DNA from 3 places in the Brevibacillus borstelensis genome. Region 2 is predicted to be linked to each of the others. Evidence: riboswitches for the same ligand, from Rfam matches in the RefSeq annotation. Region 2 holds a riboswitch; each other region holds the start of a gene.
The links. Region 2 has a riboswitch for cyclic di-AMP ahead of V5G20_RS22680 (C40 family peptidase). Riboswitches for the same ligand answer to the same signal wherever they lie in the genome.
Positions count from the first base shown of each region.

Region 1: linked by a shared signal. The riboswitch ahead of V5G20_RS07325 (ABC transporter ATP-binding protein) and the one ahead of V5G20_RS22680 (C40 family peptidase) in region 2 are both predicted to bind cyclic di-AMP.
Region 3: linked by a shared signal. The riboswitch ahead of V5G20_RS13840 (CAP domain-containing protein) and the one ahead of V5G20_RS22680 (C40 family peptidase) in region 2 are both predicted to bind cyclic di-AMP.

Region 1 covers NZ_CP144922.1:1,569,722-1,579,904, forward strand. Annotated here, with positions in the region: gene V5G20_RS07290 (M20 family metallopeptidase) at 1-515, shown strand, start outside; gene V5G20_RS07295 (amidohydrolase) at 722-1,924, shown strand; gene V5G20_RS07300 (ABC transporter substrate-binding protein) at 1,966-3,543, shown strand; gene V5G20_RS07305 (ABC transporter permease) at 3,654-4,571, shown strand; gene V5G20_RS07310 (ABC transporter permease) at 4,587-5,516, shown strand; gene V5G20_RS07315 (ABC transporter ATP-binding protein) at 5,533-6,495, shown strand; gene V5G20_RS07320 (ABC transporter ATP-binding protein) at 6,511-7,515, shown strand; cyclic di-AMP (ydaO/yuaA leader) riboswitch at 7,643-7,787, shown strand; gene V5G20_RS07325 (ABC transporter ATP-binding protein) at 7,942-9,084, shown strand; gene V5G20_RS07330 (ABC transporter permease) at 9,081-9,731, shown strand; gene V5G20_RS07335 (glycine betaine ABC transporter substrate-binding protein) at 9,829-10,183, shown strand, end outside.
Region 2 covers NZ_CP144922.1:4,725,664-4,735,846, reverse strand. Annotated here, with positions in the region: gene V5G20_RS22715 (aminopeptidase) at 1-814, opposite strand, end outside; gene V5G20_RS22710 (hypothetical protein) at 990-1,547, shown strand; gene V5G20_RS22705 (biotin transporter BioY) at 1,630-2,193, shown strand; gene V5G20_RS22700 (cytochrome P450) at 2,438-3,787, shown strand; one part of gene V5G20_RS22695 (IS3 family transposase) at 3,875-4,319, shown strand; one part of gene V5G20_RS22695 (IS3 family transposase) at 4,319-5,223, shown strand; gene V5G20_RS22690 (sensor histidine kinase) at 5,435-6,805, opposite strand; gene V5G20_RS22685 (response regulator transcription factor) at 6,806-7,525, opposite strand; partial or broken gene V5G20_RS22680 (C40 family peptidase) at 7,906-8,415, opposite strand; cyclic di-AMP (ydaO/yuaA leader) riboswitch at 8,421-8,559, opposite strand; gene V5G20_RS22675 (LiaF transmembrane domain-containing protein) at 8,938-9,348, shown strand; gene V5G20_RS22670 (PspA/IM30 family protein) at 9,436-10,131, shown strand.
Region 3 covers NZ_CP144922.1:2,921,486-2,931,668, forward strand. Annotated here, with positions in the region: gene V5G20_RS13830 (TetR/AcrR family transcriptional regulator) at 5-607, opposite strand; gene V5G20_RS13835 (glucose 1-dehydrogenase) at 822-1,571, shown strand; gene V5G20_RS13840 (CAP domain-containing protein) at 1,736-2,440, opposite strand; cyclic di-AMP (ydaO/yuaA leader) riboswitch at 2,448-2,603, opposite strand; gene V5G20_RS13845 (RidA family protein) at 2,878-3,351, shown strand; gene ilvA (threonine ammonia-lyase) at 3,356-4,333, shown strand; gene V5G20_RS13855 (metal-dependent hydrolase family protein) at 4,350-5,537, shown strand; gene V5G20_RS13860 (helix-turn-helix transcriptional regulator) at 5,621-6,274, shown strand; gene V5G20_RS13865 (AbgT family transporter) at 6,298-7,845, shown strand; gene V5G20_RS13870 (rhodanese-like domain-containing protein) at 7,937-8,302, opposite strand; gene V5G20_RS13875 (inositol monophosphatase family protein) at 8,672-9,487, shown strand; gene V5G20_RS13880 (cold-shock protein) at 9,845-10,048, shown strand.

The DNA of each region.
Region 1 (10,183 bases), 2.4 Mb from region 2:
TGAAAGGAATTCCGCTCAAGGAAAAGCTGATCTTCCAGCCTACTTGTACCGTTTGCGGCATCGTCTCCGGCTATATCGGCCAAGGCTCCAAGACGGTCCTGCCGGCAGAGGCGAGGGTAAAGCTCGATTTCCGGCTCGTACCCGATCAGGACCCGCACGAAATACTCGCACTTTTGCGCAAGCATTTGGATGAGCACGGATTTTCGGACATCGAGATCCAGTCGTTCACGCTGGAGCATCCGGCCCGTACGCCGCTGAACAATCCGCTGACCCGCGCTGTCGTGAATACCTCCAAGCAGATTTACGGAATGGAACCGACCATCATGCCGATGTCGCCGGGAACAGGCCCGATGTACATTCTCTGCCAGCATCTCGGCATTCCCGCCGTATCAGTCGGCGTCGGCCACTTCGCCTCCAACAACCACGCTCCAAACGAAAATATCAGCATCGATGACTACATACAGGGGATCAAGCATATCGCCGCGATTCTAGAAGAGTTTGCGAAGGAAGTGTAGCAAGGAACAAGGAACAAGGAACAAGGAACAAGGAGGTAACGTGAAAGTAAATCGAAGTGCCGTATGTATCGGAAAAATCGTAAGTACCGGAAATACCGGAAATACCGGAAATACCAGAAATACCGGAAATACCACATATCCACAAGAGCAACAAGCGCAGCAGGAGCCGAAAACAACGCAGTAACGAAAAAGGAGGCGTTCGTCATATGGGCCAAACACCCGCTTTGTACCAAATCTCCGAGATTCTTGCCAAAGCAAGCGTCTTGAGAGAGCAAATCGTGGCGTGGCGGCGGGACTTTCATCAAAATCCCGAGCTCAGCTTTGAAGAGAAGCGCACCTCGGATATTGTCGCAAGCCACCTGGAGAAGCTGGGGCTGGAAGTAAAGCGAGGCCTTGGCAGGACAGGCGTTGTCGGAATTTTGCGAGGAAAGCAGCCGGGAGCGACGATTGGCCTGCGGGCTGATATGGACGCCTTGCCGATACACGATCAGAAAGACGTCGCGTACCGCTCCACGGTAGACGGCAAAATGCACGCCTGCGGCCATGACGCCCACACCAGCATGTTGATGGGAGCAGCGCAGTTCCTCAGTCAAGTGGAGCGGCCGGAAAAGGGAAATGTCGTCTTCGTGTTTCAGCCGGCCGAGGAGGGAGGCGGCGGCGCCCAGGTCATGATCGAGGACGGGTTGCTTCGGGAGACAGGCATTCAGGCGATGGCCGGACTGCACGTCTTTCCGGGGGTGCCTGTGGGCCGAGTGACTGCTGTCAGAGGCGTAGGCTGTGCTGCTGCAGACACGATCCACATCCGGGTCATCGGCCGCGGCGGACACGCGGCGCATCCGCATCTGGCAGTCGACTCCGTCGCTGTGACTGCAGAGGTCATCTCGGCGCTGCAGCAGATCGCCAGCCGCCATGTGGACCCGCTCGATCCGATCGTCATTACAATCGGCAAGATTCAGGGAGGGACGGCGAGCAATGTGATCGCCCCGGAGGTAGAGCTTTTCGGAACAGTCCGCACGCTGAATCCGGCTCTTCGGGAACAAATGCCGGAGCGGATTGAGAAAGTGATCGCCGGCGTTACCCAAGCCTTCGGAGCGACCTATGCGTTTGATTACGAGTTCGGGTACCCGTCGATTTTAAATGACGACGGCATGGTGGATCTCTTGCTCAAAACGTCCGATGACGTTCTGGGACAGGGCAAGTACCAGCTCGTGAAGCCGTCCATGGGGGGAGAGGACTTTTCCTACTACACCCATCAAGTGCCGGGCGTATTCTTCCGCCTGGGTGTGGGCAACGAAGACAAGCGCACTCAATATCCACTGCATCACCCGCTGTTCGACATCGATGAAGACGCGCTTCCGATCGGCGTCGCCATGCTGTCGGCGTTTGCCTTGAATTACTTGAGGCAATAGGCGGGAGCCACTTCAGTGTATCCATAAGGGGGAAACCAGACATGAAAAAACGGATTGCAGGCTTTGGCCTCGCAGCGATCCTTGCTCTGTCAGCGGCCCTGGTCGGCTGCAGCAGCCAATCTGGCGCGCCGGCTCAACCGTCCGGGAACAAGGAAACGGCACAGCCCGCTGGACAGAACGGAGAAAAAGTGCTGACGATTGCCAGCGGCAGCGACATCGTCACTTTTGATATCCACGATCACAACAACACGTCGACGGAAGCTGTGCACGTCAATATGTTCGATTATTTGGTGCGAAAGGATGCCCAGCAAAAGGTGCAGCCCGACCTTGCAACCGAGTGGGAGACGGTAAACGACACGACCTGGCGCTTCAAGCTGCGTCAGGGCGTAAAATTCCACAACGGCGACGAGTTCACCGCCGAGGACGTCAAGTTCACGCTGGAGCGTGTAGCCACGGACAACAAGCTGCTGGAATACGGAAACTACAAGCAAATCAAAGAAGTGAAAGTAATCGACCCGCATACGGTTGAAATCATCACCCACGCGCCGGAACCGGTCCTGCTGAACCGTCTGTCAAGGCTCGGCTCCGGCATCCTCCCATCCAAGTACATCAAGGAAAAGGGCTGGGACGAATTCCTGAAAAACCCGGTGGGAACAGGCCCGTACAAGCTGGAAAAATGGGTGCGTGACGATCGCCTGACGCTGGTGAAAAACGATGAGTACTTCGGCGAAAAGCCGAAATGGGACAAGGTCGTTTTCCGTTCCATCCCGGAAGATGCGACCCGTGTCGCGGAACTGCTGACAGGCGGCGTCGATATTGCCGTAAACATCCCGCCGAGCGATCTGCAGCGCATCAAGGACAACGACGGCACCGACACGAAGCAAGGACCGACCCAGCGCGTCATGCAGCTCACCCTGCGGCTGACGCCGGGAACGGTCACCGAGAATCCGAAGGTGCGTGAAGCTATTGATTTGGCTATCGACAAGCAGGCGATCGTCGACAACATCCTCGCCGGCGGAGGCGTGCCGACCCGCACCCGCGTGACTCCGGGCAACTTTGGCACCAATCTCGACCTGTACAACAAGACGCTCTACGATCCGGAAAAGGCGAAGCAGCTTTTGGCGGAAGCCGGCTATCCAAACGGTCTGGAGCTGACGCTGAATGCGACGAGCGGCCGTTACCTGAAAGACAAGGAAACGGCAGAGTTGATCCAGGCGATGCTGGCCGAGGTGGGAATCAACGCCAAGCTGGAGCTGCTGGAGTGGAGCAAGTTCAACGAAAAGTACAAAGCGAAAAAATTTGATGAAGTGTTCATGATCGCCTACGGAAACTCCATGTTTGACGCGTCTTTGGCGTTTGACCGTTTGACTACGGAGCGGTCCAAGGGCGAGTCGGATTACAGCAACCCGGAGCTGGACAAGCTTCTGGCGGACGCCGAAAAGAACATGAACATGGAAGAGCGTGAAAAGCAGTATAAACAAGCGCAGGAAATCATCGCGGAAGAACGCCCGCACATTTATTTGTACCAAATGAATGCCAACTACGGTGTGAGCGACCGCATCAACTTTGAACCGCGTTTGGACGAAATGCTGTTCGTCGATGAAATTACACTGAAATAAGAAAAAGGTGCAGCGAATGGGGTCTCCACTGGCGAGGCCCCTTCCTGTTCCATGACCGACAGCTTGATGAACCTGTTTAGCAACTCGCAAATGTTTCGGGAGGTGACACCGTGAGACAGTATTTGTTGAAGTCGATTCTGCAGATTGTTCCCGTGCTTTTTCTGATCTCGATCATCGTCTTCGTGCTGGTGTACGTTACCGGAGACCCGGTGTCTCTGATGCTGTCCGATACGGCGACGGACGAGGATCGGGAAATCCTGATCGCTGCGCTGGGGTTGGATCAGCCGATGCACATCCAGTATTTCCGCTTTCTCGGCAACATGCTGCAGGGGGACTTCGGCACATCTTTCCGCTATGACATGCCCGCCCTGCCGATTGTTTTGGAGCGTCTGCCGGCAACCTTTGAACTGGCAATTGCAGCCATGATCGTCGCCACGGTGATCTCGATTCCGCTGGGCATTCTGTCCGCGACCAAGCGAAATTCCTTTTTGGACATTTTCGTTTCAGGCGCTTCCGTATTGGGCAAGGCAATGCCGCATTTTTGGCTGGGAATCATGCTGATCCTGTTGTTCGCCGTCGAGTGGAAGACCTTGCCGGTATCGGGAAGGGGTTCATGGGACCATTTGATCCTGCCTGCCTTTACACTCGGGACGGGAATTGCTGCGGAGATGACCCGCCTGATTCGTTCCAGCATGCTGGAAATTTTGGGGCAGGACTACATTCGCACAGCGAGAAGCAAGGGGCTGATCGAAACCATTGTCGTGTACAAGCACGCCCTGCGAAATTCGCTTATCCCCGTAGTGACCATCATGGCTTTGCAAACCTCTACCCTGATCGGCGGCACGCTGATTACGGAGACGATCTTTTCCTGGCCGGGAATGGGACAGCTAATCATTCAGGCAGTGAATACCCGCGATATGGCCATCGTCCAGGCCGCTGTTTTTGTCGTCGCCTTTTTGGTCATCGTCAGCAACATCCTGGCAGACATTTTATACCGCGTGTTGGACCCGCGCATCAAGTACAACTAAACGGAGGTGAGCCGTATGTCTCTTCCCCTGGAATCGCAAACAGCACAAGCAGGCAGCGTCGGCCAGGCGGTCAAAAAGCCGGGGCAGCTCCGCCGTTTGGCCCGCATGCTGTTGAAAAGCAAAACAGGAACAATCGGACTTTTGATCGTCATCGTCGTCGTATTTATGGCCGTCTTCGCCAGTGCGATCGCTCCTCATGATCCGGCCAAAACCCAGGCAGCGCAGCGCCTCAAGCCTCCCATGTGGATGGAGGGAGGCTCGCCGGCAAATCCGCTCGGAACCGACAATCTGGGGCGCGATGTGCTCAGCCGCATCATTTACGGCTCGCAGGTTTCCCTGATGGTCGGGGTTTGTGCCGTCGCCGTAGCGGGCGCGATCGGGGTCGTACTGGGACTCGTCTCCGGCTACTTCGGCGGGATCGTGGATAATCTCATCATGCGGACGGTCGATTCGTTTCTCGCCATTCCGAATATTTTGTTCATGCTGGTGATTTTGACCGTCCTCGGGCCCAGTCTGACGACCCTGATCCTCGTCCTCGGCTTTACCAACTGGGTCAAGTACGCCCGCATCATCCGCGGTGAAGTGCTCAGCGTCAAGGAACGCGACTTCGTCAGGGCCGCCCGCACTGTCGGCGCAAGCGACGGGCGAATCATTTTTACACACATTTTGCCCAACGTTATTTCCTCCTTTATCGTCGTCTCTACGTTGAGCGTAGCCACGACGATCATCGCGGAGGCCTCGCTCAGCTTTCTCGGCTTGGGGATTCAGCCGCCGACTGTCTCCTGGGGCGGCATGCTGAGCGACGGCAGGCAGTACCTCGCTACGAGCTGGTGGGTGGCGACCTTCCCCGGTGTAGCGATTACGATCACGGTTTTGGGCATTATGTTTCTCGGAGACTGGCTGCGCGACATTCTGGACCCTCGCATGAAGGCTAGAGCGAAGTAAGGAGGGGAGACTCGATATGGAAGCAAACTTGCTGGAAGTGAAACATTTGCGGACGCATTTCAAAACTGAGGACGGCGTCGTTCCCTCCGTAAACGGCGTCTCGTTTTCCGTAGCCAAGGGCGAGACACTTGCCATCGTCGGCGAATCGGGCTGCGGCAAAAGCGTTACCTCCCTCTCGATCATGGGATTGGTCGCCCCGCCTGGCGAAGTGGTGGGCGGAGAAATCTGGCTGGAGGGCCAAAACCTGCTCGCTTTAAGCAAAAAAGAGCTTCGCAAGCTGCGCGGCAACAAGCTGTCGATGATCTTCCAGGAGCCGATGACCTCGCTCAATCCCGTGTTTACGATCGGGAACCAGCTCGGAGAGGTATTTCGCCAGCACAGACAGATGGACAAAAAGGAAGCCCGGGCACACAGCGTCGAAATGCTGGATCACGTCGGCATCCCCAATGCGGAAAAGATCGTCGATTCCTTTCCCCATCAGCTTTCAGGGGGTATGCGGCAGCGCGTCATGATCGCCATGGCGCTGGCCTGCAATCCGGCCCTGTTGATCGCGGACGAGCCGACGACCGCCTTGGACGTGACGATCCAGGCACAAATTCTCGAGCTGCTGAAAAAGCTGAACAAGGAGTTTCAAACCGGAGTCATTCTGATTACGCACGATCTCGGTGTCGTAGCCGAGATGGCGGATCGAGTCGTGGTGATGTACGCGGGAGAAGTGGTGGAGCAGGCTGACGTCTTTTCCCTTTTTGCGGAGCCGAAGCATCCGTATACAAAAGGGCTGCTCGGTTCGCTGCCGAAGCTGGACGAAAATCGGGAGGAGCTGGACTCGATCCCCGGCTCGGTACCGAATCCGCTCGACATGCCGGGCGGCTGTGCGTTTCACCCGCGCTGCCCTGCCGCCACAGAAGAGTGCAAGCAAAACAAGCCGCAGCTTCAAGAGGTGGCCCTGAACCATCTGGCACGCTGCTTCTACGCGTAAAGGAGGCACATAGCAATGGACCAGACGAAAGAACCGCTGTTGGTGGTTAAAGGGTTAAAAAAGCATTTTCCCTTCAAGAAAGGCATGTTTTCCAAAGAGACAGGCTACGTACGGGCCGTAGATGGCGTCGACTTTACCGTGTACCGCGGAGAAACGCTGGGAATCGTCGGAGAATCCGGCTGCGGCAAGTCGACCACCGGCCAGATGATTTTGCAGCTGCTGGAGCCGACCGAAGGGGAGATTTGGTTTGAGGGAAAAAATCTGTCCACTCTCGGCAAAGCCGAGGTCCGCACTTTGCGGCAGCACCTGCAAATGATTTTTCAGGACCCGTATTCCTCGCTCAATCCGCGGATGCGGGTGGAAGAAATCGTGGCCGAGCCGCTGCGCGTACACGGCACCCACAAAGGAAGCGAGCTGAAGGAAAAGGTTGTGGAGCTGCTGCGCCTTGTCGGGCTGGATGCCCACCATATGAGCCGCCACCCGCATGAATTCAGCGGCGGGCAGAGACAGCGGATCGGCATCGCGCGCGCCCTCGCCTTGAATCCGAGCCTGATCGTCTGCGACGAGCCGGTATCGGCGCTCGACGTGTCGATCCAGTCGCAGGTGCTGAACCTGCTCAAGAAGCTGCAAAAGGAGCTAAAGCTGACCTACATTTTCATCGCCCACGGCTTGCCTGCCGTCAAGCATATCAGCGACCGGATCGCGGTCATGTACCTGGGCAAAATCGTGGAGCTGGCAGAGCGCGACGAGCTGTTTGCAAACCCGCGCCACCCCTACACGGAAGCGCTTCTGTCGGCTGTCCCGATTCCTGATCCGACGCAGCGAAAGGAACGGATTGTCCTGCAGGGCGATCTGCCGAATCCGGCCAATCCTCCGTCCGGCTGCCATTTTCACACCAGATGTCCGTATGTGCAGGATGTGTGCAGACAGACTGCGCCGACACTGACAGAAGGTGCTGCAGGGCATTTTGTCTCCTGCCATTTCCCGCTTGCTCAAAGCCAGGAAGGCGTTATGGGATAAAACTGGCATTTGTTTCACGAAAAAAGGAGGTGCCCCGATGTCTTTGGCAGACAGAAGGGGCCTTTTTTCATCAAGTAGAGACTGAGTGGTCATCCGGAGATTTGACTTGATGATCGAGTTCATGCATAATAGCCATAAGCTTAATTTCCGATTTGCATAATCGGAAAGCGGGGGAACCACTTTTTCCGGGGCGAATCGGCAGCATATCTGCCGTAGGGAACCATCTTTCCCGAGTCCGTCAGCTAACCTCGTCAGCCTCAAGATGGGTCAAAACAAGCATTCCGTGTCAGATCATTCCGACGTGGAAAACAATTCGGTTTTTTGACCCTATGCTTTTGCAGGGTCTTTTTGTATTTTTACAGGTACAGACCCTGCATTGGCGGGGTCTTTTTATTTTCAAAAATACAGCGAAAAGAGGGGATGCGAATGGCAAATGCGGTTGTCTTTGAACGCGTGCGCAAATCGTACGGCTCGACGACTGTGATCCCGAATCTCAATCTGGAGATTCCCGAGGGGAGCATCACAGTGCTGGTCGGGCCATCCGGCTGCGGCAAGACCACGACGATGAAGATGATCAACCGGTTGATTTCGCCAACATCGGGGACGATTACCGTCGGCGGAAGGAATTCGGCGGAGGTCGATCCGGTCGCGCTGAGGCGGAGCATCGGCTATGTGATTCAGCAGGTCGGCCTGTTTCCCCACCTGACAATCGCGGAAAATATTTCGCTGGTGCCACGGCTTCAGGGGGGAAAAGGGTCGATTGATCACAAAAAGGTCGATCGCCTGCTCCATATGGTCGGCCTGGCCCCCGACCGGTACCGGGACAGATACCCGTCCGAGCTCTCCGGAGGCCAGCAGCAGCGGGTAGGGGTAGCCCGGGCGCTGATGAGCGATCCGCCGATCATTCTGATGGATGAGCCTTTTTCGGCGCTCGATCCGGTTACCCGGGAGCAGCTGCAGGATGAGCTGATCCGGCTGAACCAGGAGCTGAACAAAACAGTCGTTTTTGTCACCCACGACATGGATGAAGCGTTGAAAATCGCCGACCAGATCGTGGTCATGCAAAACGGGAATGTGATCCAGCAGGGGACGCCCGATCACATTTTGCGCCATCCGGCCAATGATTTTGTCCGGGAGTTCATCGGGGAAAAACGGCTGCAGTCCCACCTCGGGCAGCTTGTCCAGGATGTCATGGTCACGCAGCCGGTTACCGTCTCCCCGGGCCGAGGGCTGGCGGAGGCTGTACAGATCATGCACCGCAAGCGGGTAACCGGGCTGATCGTTGTCGACAAGCATGGGAAGTACTTGGGCATGGCGGATACGGCGGATATTCACAAGCGGTACCCGGATGAATCGCTGGCCATCCGCGATGTGATGCGGACAGACACCATGACGCTTTCACCCGACACTCCGCTCGCGGATGCCATCGGCTTCGTGCAGGAAGCTCCGTACGGGTACGTGCCGGTCGTCCGCCAAGACGGGACGTTGGCAGGCTTGTTGACAAGGGCCAGTCTGGTCGATGTGCTTGCACGGCCATACTTGGATCAGGAGAGGAGCGTGGCGCAATGAGTGAAGTGATTTCCGTAATGGCAGACCGCTGGCCGGATATTGTGCAGGCGAGCTGGGAGCATATCGTTCTGTCTGTCGTCGCGTTGTTCTGGGCGATTGTAGTTGCGGTGCCGACAGGCATTCTGCTGACCCGGTACCGGAAGCTTGCCGGTCCGGTGCTGGCCGTGATCTCGGTCTTCCAGACGATTCCCAGTCTGGCGCTGCTCGGATTTATGATTCCGCTGTTTGGCATCGGACCGATCCCGGCTGTCATCGCGATGGTCATTTACGCGCTGCTGCCTATCGTCCGCAATACGTACACCGGCATTTTGGACGTCGATTCCTCGCTGCTGGAAGCAGGGCGCGGCATGGGGATGACCAAAGGCCAGATGCTGCGGATCGTAGAGCTTCCACTGGCCCGCCCCGTCATATTTGCCGGGATTCGCACGGCTACGGTCATGACGATCGGAGTGGCGACGCTCGCGGCGTTTATCGGGGCAGGCGGCTTGGGCGACCTGATCCTTCGCGGGATTGCCATGGTGGACACGGGCATCATCCTGGCAGGTGCGGTGCCGGCTGCGCTGCTGGCGGTCTTGTTTGACCTGATTCTGGCCTGGGTAGATTGGCGAGTGACGCCAAAAGGATTGCGCATTCGCCACTCGCGTTAGGCCGCTTTATCCAAATAGCTGATTTTTGAAGACTTGAACACATCAGGCTTTTTGGGGTTTTTCAAATAAACGGTTAATGATGAAAGGGGAGGATCTTGTGAGAGCAGGATGGCTGAGGAAAGTTGGAATGGGCGTGTTGGCATTGTCGATGATGGCTGTGACGGGCTGCTCGGTTCTGACCGGTACAAAAGCGTCTGATCAGGTGACTGTGGTGGGGAAAAATTTCACGGAACAAGATATATTGACGAATCTCGTAGGTATCATGCTGGAGAAAAATACGGACTTAAAAGTCGAGACAAAGCCGTTTTTAGGCGGGACCGATGTAGCTTTTAACGCCGTCAAAGGCGGCAGTGCAGACCTGTATGTAGAGTATACGGGAACGGGTCTGGTCAACATCATGGGACAGGAAGCGATGAAGGACCCTCAAGAGGTGTACGACAAGGTAAAGGCAG
Region 2 (10,183 bases):
AGCTGAGCGGCTTCGTGCTGCGTACGACACCGGAAACGCCCGTCTTCTTCGGAGCGGTGAAAACCTCTTCTGTCGGCATATTGGCCATGAAGGGGACCCCTTTGGCGTTTACGCCGCCTCCGCCGATCCAGATGTGAGATGTCGGCAGTTCGATCGTCAGGTCGGTACCCGGCGCCTTGTAGTGCAGGGCGTGGTACTGCTTCGCATTGAGATATTCGACTCTTTGGTTCAGATTCTCCTGATGTTCTCTCCAGGCCTGAACCGGATCGTCCTGATCGACGCGGGTAGCGCGGAAAATGGCCTGCCAGAGCGCCACGATTCGCTGCTGCTCGGGAAGGTCGGGGAAGACCATCGCCGCCCAGGCAGGGTTCGGTGCGGCGATCACGGACCAGCTCACCTGATCGCTCATCGTATAGCTGCGGAATTTGTTTAACGCTTGACCGGCTGACTTTTTCGCGGCAGCCAGACGCTCGGGGTGAACGCCCTTCAACAGATTCGGATCGGAATCGATGATGCTGAGAAAGGCCGCCCCTTCTTCTGCCATCGTTTCCATCCCTTTTGCTTTCCACAGCGGATACTCATGAAAGGCCTCGTCCGGTGCGAGATCGTACTTCATCCGTGTCAGCTCGTCATCGCGCCATTCCATATGTACGTCTTTTGCCCCTGCTTCGTACGCTTTTCGTGCAATTTTTCGCACCAGATCGGCGGAGGAAAGGGAAGCGGTGATCACCAGAGTCTGTCCAGGCTGCACATTTACGCCGACTTTTACCGCCAATGACGCATACCGGTCCAGCATGGTATCGAATGCATTCATGAAAAAACCTCCTCACAACAACGGATTCTCTTTTTCAGGGATCGCAGTGATGAATGAGCTTATTATAACAGAGCGTAAAGCTGGCATGCTCTTGAACTTGAGACTTCGCTTGCAATGAAAAGAATTTAGGGGCACTCTATGGAGAAAGAGGTGCAAGGGAAAAGGAGGAGCGGACATGTTTCACCCGCTTGTTTTTGACAATATCAAAGTGGTGCTGGAAGGAGCCGTGTACGACAGGGACTTTGAAGGCAGCATCACGATTATCGGGCGTTCGGACACCATGGATCTGGCGACGTTCCACAGGCAGTTTCAGATCGATTTTCGGCTGGCAGACGAATTCGGGGAGGCAAAGGGTGTCTTCGCCCAGATGCAGCTGCGTACGTCGCTTGCCGATATTGCGGCCGAACAGCTGGAGCAGCCTTTGACAGAGCATATCGGCTGTACGATCTGCATCCATTTTTTCATGACAGTCACCGATGTGCAGCGGGAGACAGAAGCCGTAGCACAGATGCTGAATGATATCTGGGGGAATCGGCCGTACATAACGCAAACCATTAAAGCCAAGCTGGACGAGTATCAGCTCCACTGGCCGCCCAAACAGTACGAAAACCAGATCACACTCGACTTTCATCGCAAAATCGACGAGGGCAACATCGAGGATCTCCGCGGCTTGGTGGATCATACAATCGCATCGCTCACACAACTGCATGCCGTCCTTGCGAAAAGATCGTGAAGTAACTGTTTACAAGCAGAAAAACAGGCAGTATCATTTTGTTAACGCACTTTATTTTTAAGTTGACAAAATGGAGGCTATCATGAGAAACGAACGATTGAAATGGCTGGTGCTTTCGGCCATCTTTGCCGCTGTAACGGCTGTCTTTTCGCAAATTACGATTCCGCTGCCGCTTATTCCGATTACGGGTCAGACGCTGGCTGTCGGCTTTACCGCGACGATTCTGGGGAGCAGGTGGGGGACCGTAGCGATTCTCATCTACGTCCTGCTGGGTGCAGTAGGCCTTCCTGTATTCTCAGGTGCTAGCGGTGGACCACAGGTATTGGTGGACAAAACCGGCGGTTACATTTTTGGCTTTATTTTTACTGCTTTTGCCACTGGTCTCATTCTCGAAAAAACGCGTTTTACCTTTACATGGGCTCTGGTCGCCAATATTGTCGGCATGATTATTACGCTCATCTTCGGGTCGGTCCAGCTCAAGTACGTTCTGGACATTCCGTGGGACAAGGCTTTTGCCGGAGGAGCCGTACCATTCCTGCTGGTAGGTGTCGTCAAAGCCGTCCTGGCTGCCTGGATCGGCATCAAGGTGCGAGAGCGGCTCGTATCCTCAAATCTGCTTCAGGCACACAGCAGACCGCTATCCTGAAACAATCCAAATCGCTCGCCGAGTTCGGGCGATTTTTTTTATTGCCCGAATCCTTGTATCCACATTTTGATGGTTTACGGCAGTTCAGTCCATTGTCCGTGTCCTCGGTGGTTGCGAGACCTCCTCCGACAACAGCATCGACAGTCATTTCTCTCAGACATGGCACTCATGGTATAAACGGCCAGACTGGTTGGATACTACAAACAGTATTGGGAAAAACACGACTGAGAATGGGGGAATGATCGTGAATATAACCACCATACCTGGCCCAAAAGGACTGCCGATCTCGGGCAACCTGCTCGCCTTTCGCCGGGACCCGCTCCGCTTCCTGCGCGAAGCTGCGAAAGAACACGGCGATGTGGCCCACTTTCGCTTTGGCCCCTCGCGGCATGTGTATTTGATCAGCAATCCGGACATGATCAAGGAAATTCTGGTGAGCAAGCAGGCCCATTTTCGCAAAGGAAAAGGCTTGCAGGTCGCCCGGGCGGTCGTCGGTGACGGCATCCTCACCAGCGAAGGACAGAAGCACATACGCCAGCGCAGGCTGATGCAGCCGGCATTCCACCGCGAGCGGATCGCGACCTACGGCGAGTCCATGGTCCAGCAGGCGATAAGCTTGATGGATGACTGGAAAGCAGGAGATGTACGCGATGTGCATGAAGACATGATGAAAGTGACGCTGGCGATTATCACAGAGACGATGTTTGGCAAAGGTCTCAAGGAAGGCGCTGACCAGATCGCCCGGGCCATCGATGTGGGCCTGAAATACGTCTCGACGAAAGCGTCGTCCTTCATCGACATTCCGCTCACCGTTCCGACCTCAAGCAACCGGCAGTTCCGCGAGTCAGCCGAGCTGCTCGACAAGACGATTTACAACATCATCGAAGAGCGCCGCCGTGAAGGAGATCAGGGGCGCACTGACCTATTGGCGATGCTGCTGGCGGCAAGAGATGAGGATGACGGCAAAGGAATGACGGATGAGCAGGTAAGAGACGAAGTCATGACCATCTTTGTCGCAGGCCATGAGACGACAGCCAACACGATGTCCTGGATCTGGTATCTGCTGGCGACCAACCCTGAGGCGGAAAAAAAGCTCTGGGCCGAGCTGGACGCGGTGTTGGGAGGACGGCTGCCCACGGTAGAGGATATTCCGAATCTGAAGTATGTAAACCAGATTATCAGCGAAACGCTGCGCTTGTACCCGGCGGCTTGGACGATCAACCGGGAAGTCGCCGAAGAAGTAGAGATCGGGGGGCATACGTACAAGCCCGGAGATACGCTCATGATGAGCCAGTACGTCATGCACAGAAGCGAGAAGTACTACGACAGGCCGGAGGATTTCATCCCGGAACGGTTTGAGGGGGACTTGCTGAAGCGTATCCCGCAATACGCCTACTTTCCGTTTGGCGGAGGTCCGCGCATCTGTATCGGGAACAACTTTGCCCTGATGGAAGCCGCGCTGCTGCTCGCTACGTTCGCACAGAAGTATCGCTTTCAGCTCGCCGACCCGGGCAAGCCCGTGGAAGCGGAGCCGCTTGTCACCCTTCGCCCGAAAGGCGGTCTGATGATGAGGCTGGAGGCGCGGTCGCAATAACGAAAGGGCACAGAAAAAGACACGGACCATTGATGAACTGCACCCCAATTGTTGGACATATTCAACAGTTGGGGGTGCAGTTTTTTTATGACTAAATTTAGTGGGGATGTTAAGTTAGCTGCGGTTCAACGATACTTAGAAGGTGTGGAGAGTTATGCTTCGATCGCAGCGTCCATTGGTGCATCTGACTATATGGTGAGAAACTGGGTGTTGCAGTACGAGCATCAGGGTGAAAAAGCCTTTGTAAAATCCTATACAAGTTACTCGGTACAGTTTAAACTAGACGTACTCAATTATATGAATACTTATGGGACGTCTCCGAATGAAACAGCCGCCATTTTTCGAATCACCTCTCCTGGATTGATTCGAAAATGGAGAATGCAATTTCAATCACAAGGAATAGACGCTCTCATTTCAAAGAAAAAGGGGCGTCCAGCCATGAAGAAGAGACACAAGAAAGGAACACCTGTTGAAGGATCAGTCGAGGCACTGCAGGAAGAATTAGAGCGTTTACGCATGGAGAATGCTTACTTAAAAAAGTTGAATGCCTTAGTTCAAAGCAAGGAAAAATTACAAAGCAAGACAAAGCGCAAGTAGTATTTGAACTAAGGACCGAATTTCCTATAAAAGCGCTACTTAAACTCGCGGGTATTCCACGAAGTACGTATTATTACTATGTAAAAACTTTCAGCCGTCCAGATAAACATGCTGAATTAAAAACATTAATTCAGGCGATTTACCATGAACATAAAGGACGCTACGGATACCGTCGTATTAAGGATGAACTCAAGAATCTAGGACATCAGGTAAACCATAAAAAAGTACAGCGATTGATGAAACAGTTAGGCTTAAAAAGCATGGTTCGGATGAAAAAATATCGCTCCTATAAAGGGGAAGTTGGAAAGGTGGCGCCGAATATTTTGGATCGCAACTTCCACGCAGACAAGCCAAATCAGAAGTGGGTAACGGATATTACGGAGTTTAAATTATTTGGCGAAAAGCTTTATTTATCGCCAATGTTAGATTTATTTAACGGAGAAATTGTCGCCTATACGATTGATTCAAAACCAAGGTATTCTCTTGTTTCAACGATGCTGGACCAAGCTTTTAAACGACTAACAGATGAAGACGAGCTGCTTATTCACTCGGATCAAGGCTGGCATTACCAAATGAGCAAGTACCAACAGGCATTAAAAGAAAAGAACATTACGCAGAGTATGTCACGAAAAGGAAACTGTTATGACAATGCTGTAATGGAGAACTTCTTTGGTATCTTAAAATCGGAATTTTTATATATGCAGGAGTTTGAAAACATTGAACATTTTAAACAAGAGTTAGCAAAATACATCGATTACTACAACAACAAACGAATCAAGGCAAAATTAAAAGGCTTGAGTCCAGTGCAATACCGAACTCAAACCTTACTTGCTGCTTAATTAAAATGACTGTCTAACTTTTTGGGGTCACTTCATTGACGGTTCGTGTCTTTTTGCATAAAAAAAAGGCATCTGCCCACCATTTTTGCAATTTCCGCTAAGGTGTTAGATACCGAACTGGGGTTATTTATCACTGAAAGCAACATGCTATACAAGATAATCTACCAGACAATTATAAAGGATATATTAACTGAGAATAAATCTATATAAATTAAGATTGGAAAAAGGGGATCGTAAAGGAAAAAGAGCTCCCCCTCCCCAGCTCGCTGCTGACGGAAATCGAACCGCCGTGCCGCTGGACGATGCTTTGGCAGATCGTCAGGCCCAGGCCGGTTCCGCCATTGTTGCGATTGCGCGATTTTTCCGCGCGGTAAAACTTGGTGAAGATTTTGGTCAAATCCTCCTGCGAGATGCCTTCACCCTTGTCGATCACGGAAAAGAGCACATGCCCCTCCCGCTGGTCGCAGGTGAGCAGGATCGATCCGTTCGGCTTGTTGTAGTAAATGGCGTTGTTTAACAGATTTTCCAGTACGCGGCGGAGCTTGGTCTCGTCCGCCTCGATGTACAGATCATTGGAGATGCGCAGCTTCCACTGGAGTGTTAGTCCCGATTCCTTGATCTTGACCAGGTAGTCCTCAATGATTCCTTTTGCAAAGCTCTTGACGTGGATGCGGCTCAGGTTCAGCTTCAGCTCCGTACTTTGCTGGGTAAAGTCCTGCAGTTCGTCGAGCAGCTTGTCGAGATCGTCCGTCTTCTGTTCGATCTTTTTCATCTGCTTCTTGATCCGTTCCAGATCGGTTACCCGCCCTGAGGCGATGTAGGAGGCGTATCCTTTGATTGTTGTCAGCGGTGTCCGGAAATCGTGAGCGATCGCGGAAATCAGCTCGGATTGACGCTCTTCGGAAAACCGGAGCTGATCGACCATGTCGGAGAAGTAGCGAAACAGACGGCCAAATTCGTCTTCTGAATGGTACGTAAACGAAACCAGCCGTTTTCCTTCGCGAATTTCCTGCGTTACGCGGGACAGCTCGTTTACCGGCCGGTGAATCCAGCGGACGAAGAAGCCGAGCAGGACAAGTCCGACCAGGGCAATGCTCCCGTAGATGTACCAGAGCATCATGCTGACCCCTTTTGTTGCCATAATATCGGAGTCATCTGTGTAGAAGTAGATGATGGTTTCGCCTTTTTTCGGCGGTTCGTGTTGAAAATGGTATTCCGCCACAACCTTCAGATCGGTATTTTCCTTTTTTATTTTCCTCGGCGGATTTTTCAAATTGTATGCCTGGGATGTCTTGATGAAGATCGTGTTGCCGTTGGCGTCCTTGACTAACATTTTGTATACCAAATCCTCCGGCAACTGCTTTTCCAACTCGCTGCGGTCTGTCGGGTCCTTGAAATTGCTGGCGCTGAGCAGCTGATTGACGCGAACCTTTTCAGCCGTTTCCTTTTCATAGCGATATTGATTGTGGCGATCCGTTTTCAGTTGAACGACAATAATATCCTCGAAGACAAACTTGAAAACGAACAGGTTCAGCGCAATCAGTGCGAAGAACGAGAGGAACAGCTTGTTGCGGATGCTCATCTACACCTTCTCCCCGATGAAAACGTAACCCGTCCCCCACTGCGTTTTGATGTACTGCCGCTCCCGTTCCAGCTTTTCCCGCAAATTTTTGATATGAACCGTCACAGTATTGAGGGAGCCGTAGCCGTATCCCCATACCCGGTCGTAAATTTGTTCGCGGGTAAACACAATGCCGGCATTTTCGGCCAGAAAGGTGAGCAACTGAAATTCTTTGGTGGAAAGGTCAATTTTTTCTTCATTTACATACACCGAGTACGTTTCCTTGTGGATTTCCAGTCCTTTAAATTTCAAAACGGTAATGGAGGAGCCGGATGGGTCCTTTTCGCTGTGCTCTTCGGTATGCTTGCGAATCCGCTCGTACCTTCTCAGATGCGCCCGGATGCGGGCGAGCAGCTCTTCCGTGTCGAATGGCTTCGTGATATAGTCATCGGCGCCGATTTCAAAACCGACGACTTTGTCGACCGCTTTTCCTTTCGCACTGAGAAACAGGATCGGCAGGTCCGATTCGCGGCGAATTTGCGAGCACAGCTCATAGCCGCTCATATTCGGCATCATGATGTCCAAAAGAATCAAATTGGGCTTCAAGCCTTGCTTCAACAAAGTAAGGGCATGCTCCCCGCTCTCTGAAAAAGTGACCTCATACCCTTCGTTTTCCAAAATATCTTCAAGAAGCTCTATGATTTCCTGATTGTCGTCTACAAGCAAAATATGGTCTTTCACAGGTACTCCCCCAGTAACCTCAAATCTCCTGAATATTTGTATTCTCTCCTATCATAACACGGTTTGACTGGTGAAGGACAAAGAAACCAAACGTTACCAGCGTGTTCCGGCAGGAAAAAGGACATATAATGAAGAATAGCGGGTGTTACTTCCTATTGACACCAGGTACTAAATTTCGTCAGAAAAAGCCAGAGACCTAACGTCCCTGGCTTTCATTTTTGTGCTTGCACTTACTTGCTAGGCTGCGCTTCCGGCTGTTGTTCCGGCTGTGGCACTGTATGTGTCTCAACTGGTGTCTCAGCTGCAGCTGCTGCCTGCTGCCCAGGCTGTTGCTCTGGTTGAGCTGCCTCGGGCGCTTTCGCTTGTTGTTCTGGTTGTGCTTCAGGCAAGGAAGCCGCTTGTACCGCTTTCTTGGCTGGAGGAGTGTCGGTGGCTTTCGCCTGGAGTGCCGGAGCAGCGATTCGCTTGGCTCCTACATAGCGTTTGCTCCAGTAATAGGGGTCGCTCAATTTGGTATTGACGACGCCTCTGCCAGATTCCGAGTGCACAAACGTGTCATTGCCGATGTAGATTCCTACGTGGGAAATGCTTCTTCCATTCGTCTTGAAGAAGACGAGGTCGCCGGGCTGCAAATCTTTGCGGCTAACCGGTTGGCCGACTTGATACTGAGAAGAAGAATTGTGAGGCAAATCTACACCTAGCGCATCAAACACATAGCGTGTAAAACCGGAGCAGTCAAAGCCTTTTTTCGTGGTTCCGGAAGACTTGTAAGGGACACCGTACAGATCATTGACGACAGTCATCAGGGGGGTTCCCTCCTGAGCATGCGCCGCACCGGTACCCATTGCAAGCAATCCGGCAATAAGCAAAGAAACTACTGTCTTGCGCAAAAGATACTGCTCCTCTCCTGAGCCTACGAGGTTAGCTGAAGGGTTCGGTCGAAAGGAATGCCCTAGACTGCGAGAGCGCAGCCATTCACCCCAAAGATAGTGGGTCCCCCGTTTCCGCATAGCGGAACTCGGCTATTTTTCGATATTTTTTTACACGCACCTCCACACAATTCAACACTTGTCCCACTTTTCCTTTTTCTACCCTTGTTTGTTCACGATTTCGTCACAATATTTTGTCATAAGCTGTAACGTTTCGTCAGTACCGTGCAAACGACATTTTTCTTCTATATGTAATGGAAACCATGTGTCGGACTTTTCTTCTCCATGACGGCTCGCCCTGCGCCGGAAAAGGGCTGAATCCAATCAAGAGGGATCCTTGTCCGATTGGGGGACGACACTTTATCCGTCCAGGGACGGAGGCAAAAACCAACCGCTCGCCCGTTATGTCGAACACTCGCCCCGTCTAGAATAAAGGCATAAGGTTGACACACCAACAAATAGTCGATTGGAGGGAAGCATTTCATGAGTGAGCGGTCTGGCAAGGTGCTCCTTGGACTCGCATTGCTGCTGACCGGAGGGTTTGTCTTATTGGACCAACTCGGTATCGACGGCGGCGATTTCCTCGGTGTGCTGATCCCCGGGCTGATCATGTTATACGGAGCCCGTAAAGTGATTGGCAGCTCCGGTTCCCGCTTCTGGGGGATACTGGTCTTTCTGTTCGGGCTGTTAATGTTGATCGGCAAGCTGCATTTACTGTTCAATGTCGTACTGGCTATCGGAGTGATTTACCTCGGGTACCGCTTTATCCGCCGCAGTGACAAGACGCATGATTCCATGCCGACAGTATGGGAGCGGCAGTGGGCAAGGCAGGTATTGAAAGAGGATGCTCTGGACGGCTGGGAGCACAGAATGGCCAAGAAGCAACAACCTTGATATCGATGACAAGTGATGAAACAAACCTGAAAAGTGCAAGGTACATGACAATCAAATTTCTTGTGATATGATAAGGAGGACTAAAAAATGGGTATTTTTAAACGACTGCGTGACTTGACGGTGGCTTCTGTGAATGACGCTTTGGATTCAATGGAAGATCCGGTGGTTATGCTCAATCAGTACATGCGTGACATGGAAGTGGAGATCGGACAAGTAGAAGTGGCAGTAGCCAAGCAAGTGGCCCTGGAGAAGAAATTCCACCAGCAATGGGAAGAGGCAGTGGCGCTTGCGGAAAAACGCGATCGTCAAGTAAAGCTGGCGCTGACCGAAGGGGAAGACCTGCTCGCGCGCCGGGCTTTGGCCGACAAGAAGCAATACGAGCTGCGTGCCCAGGAATACGAAGCCCTTTATCTGACAGCATCGGAAGCCGCTCAGCAAATGCGCGAGAAGCTGACCGAGCTGAAAGAAGAATTTTATAAAATGAGAGCGAAAAAATTCACTCTGATGGCAAGAGCGCAAGTAGCGAAAACGCAAAAACAAGTGAACCATGCAATTGTCGGCATGGGCAATCAATCTGCCGGCAAAGGCTTTTCCCGGATGGAAGAAAAAGTGCTGCGGATGGAAGCGGAAGCCAATCTGAGCGGCCAGTGGCGCCAGACCAGCGCTGGTTTGGAGCAAGCTCTCGAGTCCCTTGAAAAGAATGATCTGGATGAGGAGCTGGCCCAAATCAAAGCGTCTTTGCAAAGCAAAAAGGATGCCGAGCCTGCGAAAGTTCAGGAGTAACGACAGGAATCAGGCATCTCGTGTAGAATAGGAAGTGGCAACCAGGCAGCCT
Region 3 (10,183 bases), 1.8 Mb from region 2:
GGGCTCACGCAAACGGAGACAGCTCATACGGCCCCTTGATCGCAAGCCTCATCAATTGCAGCGCCATGAAGCGGGGAGAATAGCTCATGCCGCCCTCCAGCCACCACATGATGACTCCTAAAAAGGCAGAGGCGGTATAGCGGACAATAATCTCTCGCTGTGCCGTGAGCTTGGTGTCATCGGGCTGGAATTCGTCCAGGCCTTGGGAGATGTAATCGGTGATGACTTCGATCAGGCGATCAGCGAGTGGTGCCTGGTGATGGGACAGCATTACCTTGTAAAAGGTCGCATGGCGTGCAATCTGTTCAAACAGGCAGACGAACACGGGGTGCGGTTGATCTACGTGCAAGTCTGCTTTTTTCGCATGTTTGGTCGTTTCGCGCAGACTGTCCACCAGCTCCGAGAGGACTTCTTCTGTGCTTTGCCACATCAAATCCTGTTTGTCTCGATAGTGGAGGTAAAAGGTGGCCCTATTCAAAGTGGCACGCTCGGTAATGTCCTGTACGGTGATGGCCTCATACCCTTTTTCCTGTATGAGCGAGGTAAACGCGTCCTGAATGAGCTGGCGTGTCCTCCTGACCCGCGGATCAATCTTCTTCGGTTTCATCGACATTCTTCCCATCCTTGTTGAACTTTTTCTATGTGATCCACACAACGTTGATCTTCTGTTGATTTATCGTCACTTCGGCGTTTTGTGTTGTTTGCCCATATAAGAAGGGCATTGATATAATTATTTACGACACAGTGTCGATAAAGCAACTAGTTGTTTAAAATTTTTTTGAATTTCTTTTTCAGAAATGAAAAAGCGGGAGGATACGACTATGGGTCGTCTAACAGGAAAAGTCGCCATCATTACAGGTGCGGCAAGCGGTATGGGGGCACAAACAGCTCGTCTGTTTGCCCAGGAAGGCGCGAAAGTAATCGCGACGGACATGTCCGAAGACAAGCTGCAAGAAGTGGTGAATGAAATCAAGGCGGACGGCGGGGAAGCCATCGGGGTCAAACACAACGTCGTTTCCGAGGACGAATGGAAAAACGTCATCGCACAAGGTCTGGAGGCATTTGGCAACATTCACGTCCTGGTAAACAATGCGGGTATCAGTACAGATGCTACGATTGAGCAATTTACGATGGAAAACTGGAACAAGGTGATGGATGTAAACCTGACCGGCTGCGTGCTGGGAATGACGCTGGTTTACCCTGAGATGAAAAAGGCTGGAAGCGGTTCCATCATCAACATTTCGTCTATCGCAGGACTAGTTGCTCTGAACTTTACGAATGGTTACACCGCTTCCAAAGGGGCGTTGAGAGCTCTTACGAAAGCAGCAGCTGTCGAATGCGCGAAGGATTCCGTCCGCGTGAACTCCATTCACCCGGGCATTATCGAAACACCAATGACGCAAATGATCACGGCTCCAGAGGTTCGGGGCATTTTTCAGGCGCAAACGCCGCTGCCTCGTCTCGGCAAACCCGAGGATATCGCTTATGGTGCACTTTATCTCGCTTCGGACGAGTCTTCGTTTGTGAGCGGCCTTGAAATGGTCATCGACGGCGGCTGGTGCGCTCGTTAATGAGCCTCTGATCCGGGTGTCGCCATTTTCTCCTTTGATCACAAAAGCCTAGATCGATACCATGCCCACCAGCTTCAGGTGGGCTTTTTTTGCAAGCAGGGAAAAAACCGAAAAAACCGAGTCACTCTGTTGAGCAACTCGGTTCTTCTCTGCAGCCATCAAGGTTATCCGGTAAATTCTTGTACCCAGTAACCATTTTGGTAGCCTACGCCGATTTTCGTGAAATTCGGGTTCATGATGTTTTTGCGGTGACCGTCACTGTTCATCCATTGCTGCATCACTTCTTCAGCGCTGCGCTGACCCATGGCGATGTTTTCGCCGGCAGTCATGTACGATACGCCAAAGCGCTTCATCATGTCAAATGGAGAACCGTAGGTAGGGCTGTTGTGATCAAAGTAGTTGTTTTGATCCATGTCAGCCGCTTTTGCCAATGCTACCTTTTCCAATGCAGCATCGTAAGCAAGCGGAGCCAGACCAGCTTTTGCACGCTCTTGGTTTACCAGATTTGCCACTTCGCGAGCAAACTGGGAGGAAGCGTTGACAGTGTTGCTTGCCGGAGCTTTAGCCGGTTGTTGAACTGGCTTTTGTACCGGCTTTTGCACCGGCTGCTGAACCGGTTTTTGTACCGGCTGTTGCATCGGAAGCTCTACCCATTGCATAGAGTTGGATGGAAATGCCCAGTTCCATTGGTTCCATTGGTTCGATGGTTGGGATTGTTGCGAAGGTTGGGAATTCATGAAATATGGGAGCCATTGCCCTTGATTAACAACATTTTTTACCGGGCATGTGGCAGCAAATGCTGAAGTGGACATCGAAGTAACAGCCAATCCCAAAGCAATAGCGATGATAGACTTGCCGAATGGTTTCATGTTCTCATCGTCTCCTTTTCTTCGCCTACGAGGTTAGTTGTCGGGTTCGGGCTGAGGATACAACCCTTCACAAGCGTGATTCACCCCAATGCAGAGTGGCTAACTCTACAAAAAGAAGTCCCCCGCACTTCCACTTCTTTGGAAGTTTCGGCTTGTTTGTTTGGCTTAACTAGGATAACAAATAGACTTGAGAGAATGGAACCTGTAAATAATGGCAGACCTTGTTGACGCTTGTTCAGAAAAGGAAATACCGCCGTGTATTTGTGGCATGATTTCCATGACAGGCGGCTGGAGGATTCAGCGGACGGGTGCATGTTGTTGATTTTTTCTAAAAAATTTGTCGATATCAAAAAAATTGTATCATTTTATTCCGGGATCGTGATAGAATGAGAATATCGAGTGTTGATTAGAATTTTCAGAAAAGCGTGGTGGTACTTTTGTCATTTGTGGAAAAGAGACTTGAAGAGCTGGGGGTAAGTCTGCCCCCGAACCAACCGCCTTTGGCAACCTACGTATCCTGCGTGCGTTCGGGCTGCCTGGTTTTTACCTCAGGAGCCGGCTGCTTTGTCGATGGGAAACCGCTCTATACGGGCAGGCTGGGCAGGGAGCTTACTGTAGAACAAGGATATGAGGCGGCACAGATTACTGTCCTCAACCTGCTCAGCATGATCAAAGCGGAGATTGGCAATCTTGATAAGATTGAGCGGATTGTGAAAGTACTCGGACTGGTGAGCAGCGCAGACGATTTTTACGACCAGCCCCAGGTTATGAACGGGGCTTCCGATCTGCTGGTGAACGTTTTTGGCGACAGGGGGAAGCATGCCCGCTCTGCCTTGGGCACATCCGTTCTGCCCATGAATCTGCCTGTGGAGATTGAAATGGTCGTAGAAATCAGGGAAGAGGAGAGATAAACGCATGTTCGTTACATTGGAGCAAATCAGGCAAGCCAGGGCCAATCTCGCGGGTGTCATCTTGCCGACACCTATGCAGTATTCGCGCACTTTCAGCGAATGGTCAGGCAATACCATCTACGTAAAATGCGAGAATCTGCAAAAGACAGGGGCGTTCAAAATCCGCGGCGCGTACAACAAGATCGTGAGCCTGACAGACGAGGAAAAAAGACGGGGTGTCGTGGCCTTTTCTGCAGGCAATCACGGCGCAGGCACTGCCTACGCTGCCCAGATCCAAGGGATTGCAGCTACAGTGGTCATGCCGACCAATCCTGTACCGAGCAAGCAAAATGCGATCCTTCATTACGGCGCCAAAGTAGTAGATGGAGGGAGCACCTCCATTACCATGTATGAAAAAGCGCTGGAGCTTCACCAAAGCGAAGGTCTTGTCTTGATCCATCCGTTTGAAGACATGCATATTATCGCAGGGCAAGGCACGATCGGCCTGGAGATTTTGGAAGAGCTTCCCGACGTTGACGTGGTCATCGTTCCGGTCAGCGGGGGAGGGTTGATATCGGGCGTGGCGGCTGCTTTGAAGGAGACAAAGCCGGCCGTGCGCGTGATCGGCGTGAATAGCGAGGGGGCCATGGCGATGTATGAATCGCTTCGGCACGGCTGTCCGTTTGAAGTGGAAAAGGTGGATACGATCGCGGATGGATTGATGGCCAAAAAGCCGGGAAAGATCACGTATGCACACACGACAAGATACGTCGACGAGATGGTATTGGTCTCCGAGGAAGAGATTGCAAGGACGGTGGTGAGCCTTGCGGAACGGGCCAAGATGGTAGTAGAGCCGTCCGGTGCGGCCGCTTTGGCAGCAATGATTCACCATCGGACTGCACTCAAGGGAAAAAAGGTAGTCGTGCTGGCTTCAGGCGGCAATGTAAACATGAAGCTGCTCGCTGAGCTGGTCGAAAAGTACACGCAACAAATCCCAGTATAAACAGGGTGGTGCTGACGTGAGGCGAAAAATATACAATGTAAGAATAATCGACGTTGTACATTTGCGGCAGATTGAAAGAGGAACGGTTGTCTTTGACGAATCCGGAATATTGCATGTCTCTGAGGCAGGCAATGCGGAAGTGGCAGACTGGGAGTTCGACGGAACGGGAATGACGCTTTTGCCCGGCTTGATCGACTGCCATGTGCATTTGGGCATGGACGCTTCACCTGATCCCTTCAGGCAAATCAGACTGGATTCCGCAGCGGACACGGCGTTTCGGGCTCATCAGCAAGGAAAACAGTTTCTCGAGGCTGGCATCACGACAGTACGGAATGTGGGTACACGATACAATGTAGATATTTCCTATCGAAATGCGGTTGAGCGAGGCTTTGTCGAGGGGCCGCGCGTCTACGCATCCGGCCAGCCCATCGTCATGACTGGCGGGCACTGCCATCCAATGGCGATTGAGGCTGATGGGGTTGACGAGGTGAGAAAGGCCGCCCGAAGCCAACTGAAAGCGGGAGCAGATCTCTTGAAGCTGATGGCCACGGGCGGTGTCCTAACAAAAGGAACAGAGCCGGGCTCCACGCAGCTTTCAGAGGCAGAGCTGCGCTGCGCTTGCGAGGAAGCTTCTCATGCCGGAAAAACAACTGCAGCTCATGCGATTGGTTTGGAAGGAATCAAAAACGCCATTCGTGCAGGCGTTACGACGGTCGAACACGGAACGGTACTCGATGACGAGGCCGTCCAATTGATGATCGAAAACGGAACGTTTCTGGTTCCGACCCTGATTGCTGCGACGCTGATCCTGCGCCAGCCGTCTGAGAGCGGAGTGCCTGAGGAGTTTGTCCGCAAGGCAGAGCCGTTTGTCCAGATCCATCGGGAAAGCTTCCGCAAAGCGCTTCGGCACGGAGTGAAGATTGCTGCAGGCACAGACGCCGGTACCCCTTTTAACATCCCAGGGTATTTGGCGGATGAATTGCAGCTCATGCACGAGGAAGGAATGCCAGCGATTGAGACGATTCGGGCCGCGACGCTGCAGGCAGCTGCATGCATGAAGCTGGAGGACAGAACGGGTTCCATTGAGGCAGGAAAATGGGCAGACCTGCTGCTTGTGGAGGGAAATCCGGTGGAAAACCTGCTTTCTCTCAAGCGAGTAAGGCAGGTGTATAAAGGGGGTAAGCTTTGCGTACACCACCGGTAAACAAGCAGGCCTCGTTGACGATTTGCCCAGGAGACGCAGCCGCATTCTCCCACATAAACACGCTAGGAAATGAGGTTTCACACATGAGTTCATTGCATCCCATTTTGGCCAGTTATATTCCTGTAGTTGAGGGCCTGGCTCGAACGATTGGCGACCACTGTGAAGTCGCCCTGCACGACATGACCAACCCCGAGGCTTCGATCATTGCCATTCACAACAGCCATGTAAGCGGCAGAAGCCCGGGAAGCCCGGTGACCAATCTCGGTCTGAAGCTGCTCCGTCAGGGCGAGCAAGGGCATGACTTCATTCTCAACTACAAGCACGAAGGGATTAAAGACAAAATCATCAAATCCAGCACGATTTTTATCAGGGACGAGCATCAAGCCATTATCGGTTGTATCTGTATCAATCTGGACGTGACCAGCCTTGTGATGGCCGAGTCTATTCTCAAAGGAATGGCTTCTTTTCAGCAGGAGCCAAGTGAAGAAAAAACGGAAGAACGCTTTGCTCCCACTATCTCCGAGTTGATGGACCAAATCATTGAGGAATGCATCCGCAAAATCGGCAAACCCGTCCCCTTTATGCAGAAGGAGGAGAAAATTGCCTTTATCGGTCTGCTCGATGAAATGGGGCTGTTTTTGATCAAAGGCGCTGTGCAGCACGTAGCCGACCTGCTGGATGTTTCCAAGTACACGATCTACAACTACGTGGAGAAAACGGGTAAGCAGCCTTCGTAAATTGAAAGGGAAGGGCGGGGAATATGATGGCGGCACCTGTTACGCAACAGACGAATGCAAGTAAAAAAGGATTCTTTTTGAAATTCCTTGACCGTGTGGAAGTGCTTGGCAATAAATTGCCGGATGTAGTCACACTGTTTCTCGTCATAATCGCCGCCATTTTGATCCTTTCCGCTATCGCTGCCGCACTCGGATGGTCGACGGTGAATCCCACCAATCATGAGCGGATCGCCGCAGTCAACCTGCTTAGCAAAGAGGGGATCGTCCGCATTCTGACCGAGATGGTCAACAACTTCACCTCATTCCCGCCGCTCGGCTTGGTTCTGTCGGTCATGCTTGGCGTCGGATTGGCAGAATCAACCGGCTTGATCGGCGCAGCGATGAGAAGGACTGTACTGGCCTCCCCGCGTTCGTTGATTTTGCCGATTATCGTCCTTGTCAGCATGTTGGGACACGCCGCCGGAGACGCGGCCTTCATCGTTATGCCACCGATCGCTGCGATGATTTTCACCATGCTCGGCCGGCATCCGATCGCAGGGCTTGCTGCCGCATACGCTGCTGTAGCCGGCGGCTTCAGTGCCAATCTGGTTGTTTCCGTATTGGATGTGACGTTGGCAAGCTTTACGCAGACAGGGGCTCAAATGATCGATGCGAGCTATATGTCCAGCCCTGCGATGAACTTCTATTTTATGGTGGCTTCCACTTTGATGCTCGTTCCTTTGACCGTATGGATCACTGTCAGGATTGTGGAGCCAAGGCTGGGAAGCTATACACCACAAGCTCAACAAAATGCTGTGGAAGCACAGGTGACACCGGAGGAAAAACGAGGATTGCGCTGGGCCGGTATTGCTTTGTTCGTCTGCGTGGTCATCCTGTCAGCCGTCACCATACCGAGCGGTTCGCTGCTTCGCGACCCTGATACCGACTCGCTGATTGTCTCTCCATTTATGAAGTCGCTCGTTCCCATTTTGCTCTTTTTGTTCGGGATTCCCGCTGTCGCCTACGGTATTGGAGCCGGTGTGATTCGCTCGGACAGAGATGTGGCCGAACATTTGGGAAAGACGATGTCCGGAATGGGCTATTACATCGTTCTGGCATTTGTCGCCTCGCAAATGATCGCGTATTTCAACTGGAGCAATCTCGGTCCGATTATTGCGATCGAGGGAGCTGCTTTTCTGCAAAACATCGGCTTGACAGGCCTTCCGCTGCTGATCCTGTTTATTCTGTTCGTCGCTCTTATCAATCTCCTCATTGCAAGCGCGACAGCGAAATGGGCAATTCTCGCGCCGGTCTTTGTCCCCATGTTTCTGCTGCTGGGGTACAGTCCCGCTTTCACCCAGGCTGCCTACCGCATCGGTGATTCGATCACCAATCCGATCACACCTATGCTGCCGTATTTTGCGATCTTGCTTACTTTTGCCAACAAATATCAGAAAAATCTGCAAATAGGAACCTTGATCTCAATCCTTCTGCCGTATTCGTTATTCTTCGGGATTTTTTGGCTGCTCCTGTTTGCGCTATGGTACCTGTTAGGCATGCCGCTTGGTCCGGGCCACTTTATCAAGGGATAAGAGTTTGGGAGGAAAGGTCCTCTCTGAGCAAGATGCCTCCGAACCAAACAGATTGGCAGCCGCCGTCAAGAAAAACAACCAGCGAGACAGTCTAGTCCGCTGGTTGCTTTGGTTCGTTTCCGCCATTCTCGTGATATTGTTTCCAGGCAGTCAGCCCGCCTTCGAGCGAGGTGGCATCGTAGCCTTTTTCGCGCAAGAGCTCAGCCGCTTTTCGCGCCTTGTTTCCGCTCGTACAGATCGTGATGATCTGTCTATCCGTTGGCAGTTCTTTCATTCTTTCCTGAATGTCTTCGTCCGGTTCGACCATCTTCAGATACGGGAGGTTCTCCGTCGGCACGCCGTAATCGTTCAAGCTTTCTGCACGATATTTGTCTTCATCACGCACATCGAGCAAGTATAGCCTCTCTTTGTTTGCAAGGCGGACAAGCAAGTCGCGGACCAGGATTTTTTGTTCCATGTATCAATCTCCTGTTCTTTGTTTGAAGTCTTTTGGCAAATCCTTCAGGCCATTCCATTTTACCATGCGGACGGCTTTATTTGTGACTTAACCCATAATGGGGGTGCATGAACATATCGTGTCTATTAGGTTGGAAGCAAAAATTCGTTTGTTTACAGTGGAAAGGGTTTAGATAGAACATGACTATATAGCTCACTGGCACAGAAGCGGAATGATCCAAAAGAAATCATGAATGTTTCGGGAATGATCTGCCGTAGGTATGAAAGGGAAACGGAAAAACAGGGGAATCCTGAAGTTGCTGCTGACGTGCCTCCATCCTACAATCGCCAAAGGCATTGAAGACTGTTTTCCAGACAGGAGGAAACAAGCGTGAGCTATGTAGAGCTTGCCAAGCAAGTGGCGAAAGAAGCGGGTACGATGATCAAAAACAGGCGCGAATCCCGATTTACGATAGAAGAAAAAGGCAATGCCTTCGATGTGGTCACAGAGCTTGACAAAGCATCAGAAAGCCTCATTCGCAAACGGATTTTGGAAGCGTACCCTGACCATGCATTTTTAGGGGAAGAAGAGTCCTTTGCAAACCACCATTCTTTTGTAAAATCGCTAGCAAAGGCAGACGAGACTCCTTTTCTTTGGATCGTCGACCCGATTGACGGAACCAGCAACTATGTGCAAAGAATTCCGGGCTTCACCGTTTCCATCGCCCTGACCAGCAAAGGAGAAGTGATTGTCGGCGTCGTTTACGACCCGAGCCAGGATGAATTGTTCTGGGCGGAAAAAGGAAAGGGAGCGTTTGTCAACGGGAAAGAGCTGAAGGTCGCCGGCACCGAGGATGTAGCCAGAAGCGTGATTGCGACGGGCTTTCCCTCAACACCGCTGATGCGTGAAGCGGTGTTGAAGGGGATAGGAGAGCTGGGACCGCGCTGCCAAACAATGAGGGTGCTGGGGTCCGCCGCTCTCCATCTCGCTTATGTCGCAGCGGGGCGCTTGACCGCTTTCTGGGAATATGGATTGAATGCTTGGGATGTGGCGGCAGGAACACTGCTGATCACGGAGGCAGGGGGACAGGTAACCGACATGGCAGGAAATTCCTACAAGGTCAGCACGCCTCATGTTGTAGGAAGCAATGGCCAGATTCACCGAGAGCTGTTGACGCATTTGCATCCGATAAGGTTGGATGTGTAGCAGAACAGATTGATCAAAGAGATGAGACCAGAGTTTGTTTCAAAGGAGAGCCGGAATCCTTGCGATTTGCTTTTTCATTCCAATTCAGTTACTATGAAGAGACTTGAATGAGCCTCTTTTGAATTTCTGATTCACACTGGCGCGGTCTACGGAGCCGCAAGGATGGAAGAGAGGTAGGGCTTTCGTCGTTTTGGATGTTTGAACAATAGACGAAACCTTTTTGGACCAAATATAGTAATGAAGGCTGTAATTCACCTTTTGGATAATTATTTCTTCATTGCTTTGTGTGCGTGTGATTTTCATGTACATGAAGGAGCTTGGATTGGCATATACTACTGTTGGAGGTTGGTTACAACAATGCAAACGATTGGAACAGTAAAATGGTTTAATGCAGAAAAAGGTTTCGGGTTTATTCAAGTAGAAGGCGGGGAAGACGTTTTCGTACATTACAGTGCGATCCAGGGAGAGGGCTTCAAATCCCTGGATGAAGGCCAGCGTGTCCAGTTCACTATTACCCAAGGGAATCGCGGACCTCAAGCTGAAAATGTAGTGAAAATATAAAAGCCCCACCCAAAAAAGCAACTGTCTTTGAGGCAGTTGCTTTTTTGCGTCTTTTTTCGTTCTTTGGTTCCTCTGCATCCAGGGCAAGAACTGTAGCTGTTTAGTCGGATGTGATGACGATGGTGAGAGGAATCT